3 regions of the Yersinia canariae genome follow, and region 3 is predicted to be linked to each of the others. Evidence: predicted binding sites of a transcription regulator. Region 3 holds the regulator's gene; each other region holds the start of a gene.

Region 1 (4,220 bases), 940 kb from region 3:
CTTACAAAGTGGGCAGGGCGGGAAAATCAGCAAATTGGCATTGTTGCGCAGTATTGTTACTAACCCATTGATTATTGGTCTGGTATGCGGTTTAGCTTATGCTCAAACCCAGTTACCTATTCCTCCGGTGATTGTGCAGACTGGCAGTTATATCTCAGCCTTGGCACTTCCTCTGGCATTGCTTTGCACCGGCGCGAGTCTTGATTGGCATGCAATGTTCCGTTCTTCCAATGTGGCGGCATTATCCTCAGTAGCAAAACTATTTATCGTACCAATATTGATGACGCTCGGGGGGGTGCTGATGGGATTCCGTGGCGCAACATTAGGTATTGTTTTTCTGTTTTCCGCGACCCCAACTGCTGCGGGCAGTTATGTCATGACCCGGGCCATGGGGGGGAATGCTACACTTGCGGCGAATATTATTGCCATCACCACGGTTGGCTCATTTTTCACTACTGCGCTCGGGATTTACTTCTTACGTTCGCTGGGCGTGATGTAAGTTTTCATCAATTTGTCGGAGAGAAATTATGGATGCGTTATGCCCGGTTTGTGAGAAAGCAATGACGGAAGTGAGTGGCCACTTTCACTGCTCTAACTGCCATGGCAACTTTCAGCAACAAGCAGTGTGCCCTGATTGTGCTAAATCCCTGCAAGTGTTGAAGGCATGTGGTGCGGTTGATTATTTTTGTCAGAATGGCCACGGACTGATTTCGAAGAGCCGCGTGCGCTTTAGTTATCTGCCGATAGTCTGATTGGTCAACAGAATTCTTTACACCCTTCATATTGGAAGCTAGAGGGTTGCTAGCTGCGCCCAATTTGTCATTTGCAGGCAGCTATTTCGTTAGTCGGCTGTTTTGCGCTGGCGGCGCTTTTTTACGACATTGATTTGCGTGATTTCACTTTCCACCCAACCATCTTGCAATCTGGTGGTGAGCTTGTCGCCGGTATGCACTTGTTTGGTGGTTTTGAGCAAAGCACCCTCAGGGGTCTGCGTGACGCTATAGCCACGGGCAAGCGTTGCCAATGGGCTGACTGCTTCCAATTGCGAGCAGGCGATACCAAAGCGCTGACGATAGCTATTAAGCTGGCGTTCTAAGGCTTGCCGTAAATGGTATTCTTGCTGTTGCACCCGCTGGTGATAACGGTGGATTTGGCCTTGAGGTTGAGCTTGCACTAAGCGCTGTTGTAGCCGTTCAGTACGCCGGCTTAATAAGCGAATTTGGCTTTGTGCGCTTTCTTCCAAGCGGCGCTGTAACTTCAGCAGGAGTGTTTGCTGACGCGCCAGTCGTAAATGCGGATGTTGTTGTTGCAGCCGATGTTCAAGGCGGGTGAATTGCTGGCTACGCTGCGCCAGATAATAATCCATTGCCATTTCCATCCGCTGCTGTTGCCCCTGAATTTGCCTAACTAACTCAATTTGGTTACGGCTGACAAGCTCGGCGGCGGCTGAAGGGGTTGGGGCGCGTAAATCTGCAACAAAGTCCGCGATAGTGACATCGGTTTCATGGCCGACCGCGCTGACAATGGGAATTCGACTGTTAAAAATAGCGCGCACCACCCGCTCGTCATTAAAACTCCACAAATCTTCGAGTGAACCACCCCCGCGCCCGACGATCAATACATCACATTCACCCCGCAGGTTAGCCAATTGAATGGCTCGGACTATTTGAAGTGGCGCATCAGCGCCTTGCACCGCGGTCGGGTAAATAATCACTGGCAGAGAGGGGTCGCGGCGTTGCAAAACTTGCAAAACATCGTGCAGCGCGGCACCGCTGGATGAGGTTATCACCCCGACTTGCCTGGCGGGGCTGGGCAGAGATTGCTTGTGATTTTGGTCGAAAAGCCCTTCTGCGGCCAGTTGCTGTTTAAGCTGCTCAAACTGCTGTTGCAGCAATCCATCACCGGCAGGCTGCATGCTTTCGGCAATTAACTGATAGTCACCACGGGGCTCATACAGCGTGATTGACGCCCTGACCAACACTTGCTGGCCATTTTGCGGGCGAAACGTTGTGCGGCGATTCGTGTTACGGAACATCGCGCAGCGAACCTGCGCCCGGTCATCTTTTAAGGTGAAATACCAGTGACCAGACGAAGGTTGGGAGAAGTTGGAAATCTCGGCAGTGAGCCAAATTTGGCCCATTTCCATTTCCAACAGCTGTCGCACCGTCTGATTAAGGCGGCTGACAGTAAAAATTGATGAAGCAGAATTTTGTGACATGTGACCTGGATCAAATTTTAAAACAAGCACTTAATTGATCGATATTACCTGCCTCAAACCGCTTGGCAAGAAAAATAATGAGAAAGTGCTGGAGGCAACCGATTACGCTCTGTATAATGCCACGGCAATATTTTATCTTTTTACATCCACCTTGGTGAGATATTGCCCATGCTACGTATCGCGAAAGAAGCTCTAACATTTGACGACGTTCTCCTGGTTCCAGCCCACTCCACAGTTTTGCCTAATACGGCAGAACTTGGTACTCAACTGACTGCAACTATCCGCCTGAATATCCCTATGCTGTCCGCAGCAATGGATACCGTAACCGAAGCTCGTCTGGCCATTGCGCTGGCACAAGAGGGCGGTTTAGGTTTCATCCACAAAAATATGTCCATTGAGCGCCAGGCTGAAGAAGTCAGCCGCGTGAAAAAACACGAAAGTGGTGTTGTTACTGAACCACAGACTGTGACTCCAACGACCACCCTCCGTCAGGTTAAAGAACTGACCGCCCGTAACGGTTTCGCCGGTTATCCGGTAGTGACCGAAGACTACGAGCTGGTTGGCATCATTACTGGCCGTGACGTTCGCTTTGTCACTGACCTGGATCAACCCGTGACTGCGGTGATGACACCGAAAGAGCGTTTGGTCACAGTCAAAGAAGGCGAAGCCCGCGAAGTTGTTCTGCAAAAAATGCATGAAAAACGTGTCGAGAAAGCCCTGGTTGTTGACGATAGCTTCCATCTGCGCGGCATGATCACAGTAAAAGACTTCCAAAAAGCAGAACGCAAACCTAATGCTTGTAAAGACGAGCATGGCCGTCTGCGTGTTGGTGCTGCTGTTGGTGCCGGTGCTGGCAATGAAGAGCGTATTGATGCTCTGGTTGCTGCTGGTGTTGATGTTCTGCTCATCGACTCATCTCACGGCCACTCCGAAGGCGTTTTGCAACGTATTCGCGAAACACGCGCTAAATATCCTAACCTGCAAATCGTTGGCGGTAATGTGGCGACGGGCGCGGGAGCGAAAGCTTTAGCCGATGCTGGTGTCAGCGCGGTTAAAGTGGGTATCGGCCCTGGCTCAATCTGCACCACACGTATTGTGACCGGTGTTGGTGTTCCACAGATTACGGCGATTGCCGATGCGGTCGAAGCGCTGGAAGGTACGGGTATTCCGGTGATTGCCGACGGTGGTATTCGTTTCTCTGGTGATATTTCCAAAGCCATTGCGGCGGGCGCTTCTTGTGTCATGGTCGGCTCTATGTTGGCTGGGACTGAAGAGTCTCCAGGTGAAATCGAACTGTATCAGGGCCGTTCATTCAAATCTTACCGCGGAATGGGGTCACTGGGCGCGATGTCCAAAGGCTCTTCAGATCGCTACTTCCAAACCGATAATGCTGCCGATAAATTGGTACCGGAAGGTATTGAAGGGCGCGTGGCATACAAAGGTCTGCTGAAAGAGATTGTGCATCAGCAAATGGGCGGCCTGCGTTCATGTATGGGGCTGACCGGCTGCGCCACTATCAATGAATTGCGCACCAAAGCTGAATTTGTCCGTATTAGTGGTGCTGGCATTCAAGAAAGCCATGTTCATGATGTGACGATTACTAAAGAGTCACCAAACTACCGCATGGGCTAATAACAAGTTAATTAGTCATCTGGTGCTGGTCATCAGATGACTATTTTTTATTTTAATATCTGGAATTTGCCGCACATGACAAAAAATATCCATAAACATCGCATTCTGATTCTTGATTTCGGCTCGCAATATACCCAATTAGTAGCACGCCGAGTTCGTGAAATTGGCGTCTATTGTGAACTTTGGGCGTGGGACGTGACCGAAGCTCAAATCCGCGAATTTAATCCAAGCGGCATCATTCTTTCCGGCGGCCCTGAAAGCACCACTGAGCATGACAGCCCACGAGCGCCTGATTATGTATTCACAGCGGGTGTCCCGGTGTTGGGCGTGTGCTACGGCATGCAGACCATGGCGATGCAATTGGGTGGCA
Region 2 (4,220 bases), 2.1 Mb from region 3:
AGAGCGCTGGCTACCCGAGCGCGCGCGTTACACTAATGCTTAATCAATAATGCATAAGGGGCGGATATAGCCGCCCCCAAAAAACCATTACCCCACGGCCGCAGGGAAAATTGGCAGTAACAGGTAAAGCTTAATCACGATTACATTGACGATATCAATAAAGAACGCGCCGACCATCGGTACCACCAAGAAGGCTAAATGTGATGGGCCGAAACGATCAGTAATAGCCTGCATATTGGCAATAGCGGTCGGCGTTGCGCCTAAACCAAAACCACAATGCCCTGCGGCTAACACTGCTGCATCATAGTTTTTCCCCATCAACCGATAAGTGACGAAGATAGCGTACAGCGCCATCGCCAGTGCCTGTGCTGATAGAATCACCAGCATCGGTAATGCCAGTGACGCCAGCTCCCACAGTTTTAGGCTCATCAACGCCATTGCTAAAAACAGTGACAAACTGACATTCCCTAGCACTGAAACTGCGCGATCAAAGACTTTATAAAAACCAATTGCCGACACCGTGTTACTGAGGATAACCCCAACGAATAACACACAAACAAAGGTCGGTAACTCAAACATTGTGCCCTGCAGCCCACCAGAAATCACTTGGCCAGCCATGAGGCAAATGGCAATCATGGCAATGGTTTCGACCAATACCAATGACGTTATCATACGGCCAGCAGAAGGCTTTTCGAAAGCAGACGGCACTTCGCTGTCCTCTGGGGTGCCATCCGGTGTGGAAGAGTGTTTTACCAAATAGCGGGCTACCGGGCCGCCAATCAACCCACCCAGAACCAAGCCAAATGTCGCGCAAGCCATGGCAACTTCGGTTGCATTTTCAAAACCATAACGTTCAACGAACACTTTACTCCATGCGGCACCTGTACCGTGCCCGCCTGATAGCGTAATTGAGCCGGCCAATAAGCCCATTAGCGGATCCAACCCCATCAGTTTCGCGAGAGCTATACCAATCGCGTTTTGCATCAATAGCAAACCGACGACAGCAAAGACAAACACACTCAGGGCCTTGCCACCCGCCCGTAAACTGGCCAAGTTAGCATTCAGGCCAATTGTTGCAAAGAATGCCAACATCAAGGGATCTTTCAGCGACATATCAAAGCTGATTTCCCAACCGAGGGTCTTTTGCATCAGCAGCATGAGAAAAGCCACCAGCAATCCGCCGGCAACGGGTTCAGGGATAGTGTACTTTTTTAGAAAAGGGACAGTTTGTACGAGTTTTCGGCCTAATAATAAAACCAGACAGGCCGCGACTAGCGTGCCATAGGTATCGAGATGAAACATCTTGGTACTCCATGCGATTGAAATATCGAATAAAAATATGACGTTAGACAGTTCCTTAATAAACGCCAAAGCAGTAAGAGGGGGATTAGAAAAAAAAATGCCCCGAATTACAAGTTTAGTAATAGAAAAAAATGAAGCCGCACCAGACCGGTATATTTAAAAAAATGCAGCGCAACCGATTGCTTTTGTGAGGCGGATCATTAAAATGCCCTCTTTGCCGATCCGGGAATGCCACTCCATGTCTACGCAATCCGCCGAACTTGATGCACCACAGCAGACAACAACTCGCCCCAGTGAATTAATTTATCGTTTAGAAGACCGCCCTCCACTCGCCCAAACCCTGTTTGCCGCGTGCCAACATTTATTGGCAATGTTTGTTGCAGTGATAACTCCCGGCCTACTGATTTGTCAGGCGCTGGGACTGCCGGCGGAAGATACCCAGCGAATTATTAGCATGTCATTGTTTGCCTCTGGCCTGGCATCGCTACTGCAAATTAAAACTTGGGGGCCAGTTGGCTCTGGCCTGTTATCTATTCAGGGCACCAGTTTTAACTTTGTTTCTCCGCTGATTATGGGAGGATTGGCGTTGAAGAATGGTGGGGCTGATATCCCAACGATGATGGCGGCCTTATTCGGTACTTTGATGGTCGCCTCCTGTACAGAAATTATACTTTCCCGTTTCTTACATCTGGCGCGCCGCATTATCACCCCACTGGTATCCGGTATTGTGGTGATGATTATTGGGCTGTCATTGATTCAAGTTGGGCTGACATCTATTGGTGGCGGTTATGGCGCAATGAGCGACCATACTTTTGGCTCACCTAAAAATCTCTTGTTGGCGGGTGCCGTGCTGTTGGTCATTGTTTTACTCAACCGCCAACGTAACCCGTATCTGCGGGTCGCCTCACTGGTTATTGCCATGGCCGTCGGGTATCTGCTGGCCTGGACACTGGGTATGCTGCCCGAAAGCCGTCCAGTCGTAGATACCGCCCTAATTACCATCCCAACGCCGCTGTACTACGGTTTATCTTTTGACTGGAATCTATTGGTGCCATTGATGCTTATCTTTATGGTGACCTCACTTGAGACCATCGGAGATATCACAGCAACCTCAGATGTTTCAGAGCAACCAGTTCATGGCCCGTTGTATATGAAACGCTTGAAAGGTGGTGTGTTGGCAAATGGTTTGAACTCCATGCTATCAGCCGTGTTTAACACTTTCCCTAACTCCTGCTTTGGTCAGAATAATGGGGTTATCCAATTGACCGGTGTTGCCAGCCGCTATGTTGGTTTTGTTGTCGCGCTAATGCTGATTGTCCTGGGCTTGTTCCCCGCAGTCGCTGGGTTTGTACAACATATTCCAGAACCTGTGCTGGGGGGCGCAACTCTCGTGATGTTCGGTACGATTGCCGCTTCCGGCGTGCGTATCGTGTCACGCGAAACCCTTAACCGCCGTGCAATTATGATTATGGCGCTGTCATTAGCCGTTGGTATGGGTGTCGCACAACAACCGTTAATTCTGCAATTTGCACCTGATTGGGTGAAAACCCTGCTTTCTTCCGGGATAGCGGCTGGCGGTATCACCGCCATCGTACTTAACCTACTCTTCCCACAAGAAAAATAATCTTTGCGCTAATACGTTGCTGAAATGGCCGGTCGTAATCGATACCGGCTATTTTTTTATGCCCTGATAACTGATTGTCTATTGAGCTAATGGACAATTTGCGGCATAAACAGGGTTCCGTATACAGACAGGTGTGGAAAAACCGGATGAAATTTCTCGGGAAAGTGCTGCTAACGTTATTACTGCTACTGGTGCTGTCGATAGTGCTGTGCTACGTACTGCTTCAGACCCGTTGGGCTGCCGGTTGGCTAAGCCATTGGGTCAGTGATAACAGCGAATATCGCCTCTCTCTGGGGAAAGTAGATCACTCATGGTCACAACCTGGGCAAATCAGTATCACTGATGTTTTGCTAGGCCGGGCCAATCAACCCGCGTTTCTTATTGCCCAGCAAGCGGTGTTAGGTCTGAGCTGGCGACAACTGACCGAACCTCGCCATTTTCTTAGCCTTAATTTGCAAAATGGGAGCTTAACTCTCAATAACAGCGCATCACCGCTCCCCTTGCAGGCTGATACGTTGAGGCTGACCAATATGGCGCTGAATACCACCATTGAGCCGCAAAATACGGCGGGTCAGTGGAAAGTGACGGGCCAACAAGTCAATGGTGGGCTCATCCCTTGGCAATCATTGCCGGGTAATAGTTTGGGTGAAAATGCCCAATTCCAGTTCAGTGCTGGCTCATTGACCATTAATGGCATTACAGCCCAAAAGCTGTATCTGCAGGGCTCAATCCAGAAAAAGACCTTTACTTTTAATAACTTCGGGGCTGACCTTGCGCAAGGGGAACTGACGGGTAATGCCAGCCAATCCGCCGATGGCAGTTGGTTGATTGACCGCCTGCGCCTGAGTAATATCCGCCTGCAAACAGCAGCAACTTTAGAAGACGTCTGGGATACATTTTTACAACTTCCCCCCATCACGCTGAAGCGCTTTGATTTAATTGATGCGCGTGTTGAAGGGAAAAACTGGGCATTTAATGACTTAGATCTGACACTTAAAAATATCACGTTTAAGCAAGGTGATTGGCAAAGTGATGATGGCGAGTTATCCCTTAATGCCGGTGATATTATTAAAGGTAATATTCATCTGATTGACCCCATCGCGACATTTACATTGTCACCAGCAGGGGTAGCCATTAATCAATTCTCCACTCGCTGGCAGGATGGCCTGTTAAGAACCCAAGGGAACTGGGCGCGTGATACTCACCGCCTACAGCTTGATGAGCTGACATTGGTGGCTCTGGTTTATACCCTCCCCGCCGACTGGAAGCAGCAATGGCAGCAAACTCTGCCAAA
Region 3 (4,220 bases):
TGCAGTCGGGATAAGCAATAGCAATGTGGTTATCAATAAAACTACAAAAATTGACCGCCAACTGAAGTGGTTTAATAACCACGCGCCCAGTAATGGGGCCAGCGCCGGGGATAGCGCCACTAATGGCATAATGGTCGCAAACACCCGGTTGGCCTTGCCGTCACGATAGCGATCTACGACCAATGCTTGCCAGCTCACGGCGGCAGAACAGACACCAATTGCTTGAATAAAACGCAGAACCAGTAATTGTGTTGCCGTTTCAACCCATAAAATCCCCAGACAGCCAATGGCAAATAAACTCAACCCTGCTAACAACACGGGTTTACGGCCTAATTTATCAGAAACTGGCCCCCAGACGAGCTGGGCGATAGCGAAACCGGCGAGAAAAATGCTGAGACTGGCACTGATAAAACCGGCGGAGGTTTGCAGTTCTTGCTGCATGGCGCCAAAGGCGGGCAAATACATATCGGTCGCCAGGTAGCCCAACATGCTCAAACCGGCGAGATAGAACATGAAACTTGAAGACGTTTTCATTCTTTATTTCTCTTTATATCCTATGTCCTTGAAACCGCAGGGGATAGCTCTGCTCGTTATTCGGCTCGCCCTCGAGCCTTAGCTCCACGAGATCGCGGCAAGCCGTGCGCCAATCTGCGCGTCACTGATTGGCATGCAATCAACTGATTTATATCAGTTAATTTTATTTAATAAGCTTGCTATCTATCTGCTGCCTCAATGACTTTGGCTAAATTATAATTTTGCAGGCAAAAATTTTGTCATTGAAATTAATGGCGGGGGGCATTCTATCCGGCGAGATATTCTGTTGTGAAACGGTAATATTTGCGACATGCTATCAAAAAAATTGATATCAATTATTTCGTGTGCGTGAGGCGAAAAATCATGTGGTCAGAATATTCATTGGATGTGGTGGATGCAGTTGCGCGTACAGGAAGTTTCAGCGCAGCCGCACAAGAATTGCACCGAGTGCCGTCTGCGGTCAGTTATACCGTGCGCCAATTAGAGGAATGGTTGGCTGTGCCCTTATTTACGCGGCGTCATCGGGACGTAGAATTGACTGAAGCGGGCCGGGTTTTTATCAAGGAAGCCCGAGATGTTATCAAAAAAATGAATAGCACACGCCGCCAGTGTCAGCAAGTCGCGAATGGTTGGCGCGGGCAATTAAATATCGTGGTCGATAAAATCGTCAAACCACAACGTAGCCGTCGTTTAGTGCAGGATTTTTATCGCCATTTCCCCGATATCGAACTGCGAGTGCGTTATGAGGTGTTTAATGGTGTCTGGGATGCGCTGGTGGATGGGCAGGCTGATATGGCGATTGGTGCAACTCGCGCTATTCCTGTTGGTGGGCGGTTTGTCTTTCGCGACATGGGTTTCTTGACCTGGCTTTGTGTGGTGAGTGTTAATCACCCCTTAGCCCATTTAACCGGGCCGCTTAATGATGACCAGCTGCGGCCTTATCCCTCATTGTGCCTGGAAGATACGGCGCGAAATTTGCCGAAACGAGATACTTGGACATTAGATAACCAACAGCGATTGGTCGCACCGGATTGGGCGACGGGAATCGACTGTTTGTGTGAAGGGTTATGTATCGGAATGGTTCCTGCGCATATGGTATCTCCATTGATTCAACAAGGGAAATTGGCGGTATTAACACTGACAGAACCCCTGCCTGACAGCCCGTGTTGCTTGACGTGGGATCAGAATAATCACTCACCGGCCTTAGCATGGATGCTGGCGTATTTGGGTGACAGTGTCACGCTAAATAATGAGTGGTTAAAAGATGATAATGATGTCACGTAGGGCGGCGGGCAGCAGGATTAGCTGCCGGTAGCATGCGGCGCTACCGGCATAGGCAAGATTAACGGCGATAATCGCGGAATGGGCCATCAGCAACAGACCGGCGCTCAACCAACTTAGGATGCACTTCAATTGTTTGCGGGTCTTCGCGTTTACTGATAATACGGTCGAGCAACATGGCAAAAGCGGTTTCGCCCAATCTCTCTTTTGGCTGATGAATTGTGGTCAGCGCAGGTGAGAAATACCGGGCATTACGGACATTGTCATAGCCAATCACCGAAATATCTTGTGGCACCCGCAGGCCCAACTCATCCGCAGCACATATTGCGCCCATGGCCATAATATCGCCGCCACAGAACACCGCGGTCGGGCGATGTTTTTGTGTCAGAATTTGGTGCATGGCCTTATAACCGGATTCGGGTTCAAAATCGCCCTGAACCACCCACTCATCACGTAATTCGATATTGGCTTCCTCTAGTGCTTTCAGGAAGCCCTGATGGCGACCACCGCCAGTATTACGGGATAATTGGCCAGGAATAGCGCCAATATCTCGATGACCGCGCTCAATAAGATAACGGCCGGCTAAATAGCCGCCTTCAAAAGCATTATCAATAATCGAGTCGGTAAAATCACCGCGAGCAGTACCCCAGTCCATCACAACCATGGGGATATTGCGATAATCTTCTAACATTCCCAGTAATTGCTCAGGATATTCAGAACACATCACCAATAATCCATCGACACGTTTTTGCGCCAGCATGGCCAGATAGGCTTTTTGTTTATCCAGATTATTATGTGAATTACATAAAATCAGGGTGTAACCTTTGCTATAACAGCTATTTTCAACTGCTTCGATCACCTCAGCGAAATAGGGCGCTTCACTGGATGTTGCCAACAAGCCAATTGATTTCGTGTGATTCACTTTCAAGCTACGGGCCACAGCACTGGGCGAATAATGCAGCTCTTTAATGGCCGCCCACACTGCGGCCTTAGTATTTTCGGCGACGAAACGAGTTTTATTGATAACGTGCGAAACGGTGGTGGTAGACACACCCGCGTGTTTGGCCACATCTTTAATCGTTGCCATAAAAAGAATGACTCCTAAGCTCACCTGTTACAACAGGTCAGTATTATGTTAATCGTTTGCCTGCATGACTCGAACACCGCTCAGACAGAAACACAATAGTGGGCTGGAGAGCGAAGTCAGATGGTCGTCTGAGAGTATTTATTGGACGTTATTAGTCGGCATACAGTTATGAACTGCGAATTTTGGCTGATCTGGAGGAAAAGTGGAAGAGGTAATCAATGTTATAAAGTGCGTAATGAGCACAAGATTTTTTTTCTTAACTGTGGGAAAATAATTTAACGCACTAATTATGTGCCTTTACCCTACTATACTCTCAATAATGCGGGTAGCAGGAAGGTGGCAAGCGGATGAATCTCGGTGAGTTTACTGTCGTAAATGATTCGGATGATTGCGCGTAGCCAACACCATTGCTACTGAAAGTATGATGAGTATAAAAATTAACCGGCTGAGGAGTTGTTATGGATACCAATCTGAAAATGTCGCTGATTACGACTGTTGGTGCGCTGGCAATGATTATTGCTTTTAGCTTCGTGGCGGTCATGAATTAATTAAACCGCTTGCCGGTGTGAAGTGATAAGTAGGGCGGTTAATCCGCCCTTAATTATGTCTAGAGAAATACCCGCCATCTTTCAAAATACAGGGTTGCTGGTCGCCTCACTCACCCAACTCATTGTGTTATTTCAATTCCTTGGGCTTATTTTATAACCACCTATCTGCAACTTGAAATCTATTGGGTATCACGTCAACACGATTGACTATTTCTTTTGCTGAATTAGGCTAAATTTTTCTCAACGAAAGACCAATTCACCAGCGCCCAGAAGTTCTCCAGATATTTTGGTCGCGCATTACGGTAATCAATATAGTAAGCGTGTTCCCATACATCTACAGTCAACAGCGGCTTATCTTGGGTCGTCAGCGGTGTGGCGGCATTGGATGTACTGACAATAGCCAGAGTGCCATCCGCTTTTTTGACCAGCCACGTCCAGCCCGCACCAAAGTTTTTCACTGCTGCATCAGTAAATTGCGCTTTAAATTCAGCGAAAGAACCGAAGGATTTATTAATGGCCTCGGCGACTTTGCCTGTTGGCTCGCCACCACCATTAGGTGACAAACAGTGCCAATAAAAGGTGTGATTCCAGACTTGAGCTGCATTATTAAAGATGCCGCCGCTGGAGGTTTTGACAATCTCTTCCAGGCTTTTACCGGCAAACTCGGTATCTTTAATCAGATTATTGAGGTTGACCACATAGGTGTTGTGGTGCTTGCCGTAATGGTATTCCAGCGTTTCAGCAGAAATGTGCGGTTCCAGTGCATTTTG

The links. The regulator PurR, encoded in region 3, represses purine synthesis genes. The targets are predictions, from matches to a motif close to CANGCAAACGTTTGCNTG.
Positions count from the first base shown of each region.
Region 1: a site for PurR is predicted at 2,310-2,327, ahead of guaB (IMP dehydrogenase). Genes of this name have one in related genera too.
Region 2: a site for PurR is predicted at 1,471-1,488, ahead of F0T03_RS00210 (nucleobase:cation symporter-2 family protein). Genes of this name have one in related genera too.

Region 1 is NZ_CP043727.1:1,244,767-1,248,986, forward strand. Features, by position in the region: gene F0T03_RS05770 (AEC family transporter) at 1-499, shown strand, start outside; gene F0T03_RS05775 (zinc ribbon domain-containing protein) at 528-752, shown strand; gene xseA (exodeoxyribonuclease VII large subunit) at 842-2,218, opposite strand; gene guaB (IMP dehydrogenase) at 2,387-3,850, shown strand; gene guaA (glutamine-hydrolyzing GMP synthase) at 3,926-4,220, shown strand, end outside.
Region 2 is NZ_CP043727.1:45,569-49,788, reverse strand. Features, by position in the region: gene recG (ATP-dependent DNA helicase RecG) at 1-43, shown strand, start outside; gene gltS (sodium/glutamate symporter) at 88-1,302, opposite strand; gene F0T03_RS00210 (nucleobase:cation symporter-2 family protein) at 1,541-2,926, shown strand; gene F0T03_RS00205 (AsmA family protein) at 3,073-4,220, shown strand, end outside.
Region 3 is NZ_CP043727.1:2,187,278-2,191,497, forward strand. Features, by position in the region: gene punC (purine nucleoside transporter PunC) at 1-534, opposite strand, end outside; gene punR (DNA-binding transcriptional activator PunR) at 898-1,818, shown strand; gene purR (HTH-type transcriptional repressor PurR) at 1,877-2,902, opposite strand; gene cydH (cytochrome bd-I oxidase subunit CydH) at 3,361-3,450, shown strand; gene sodB (superoxide dismutase [Fe]) at 3,675-4,220, opposite strand, start outside.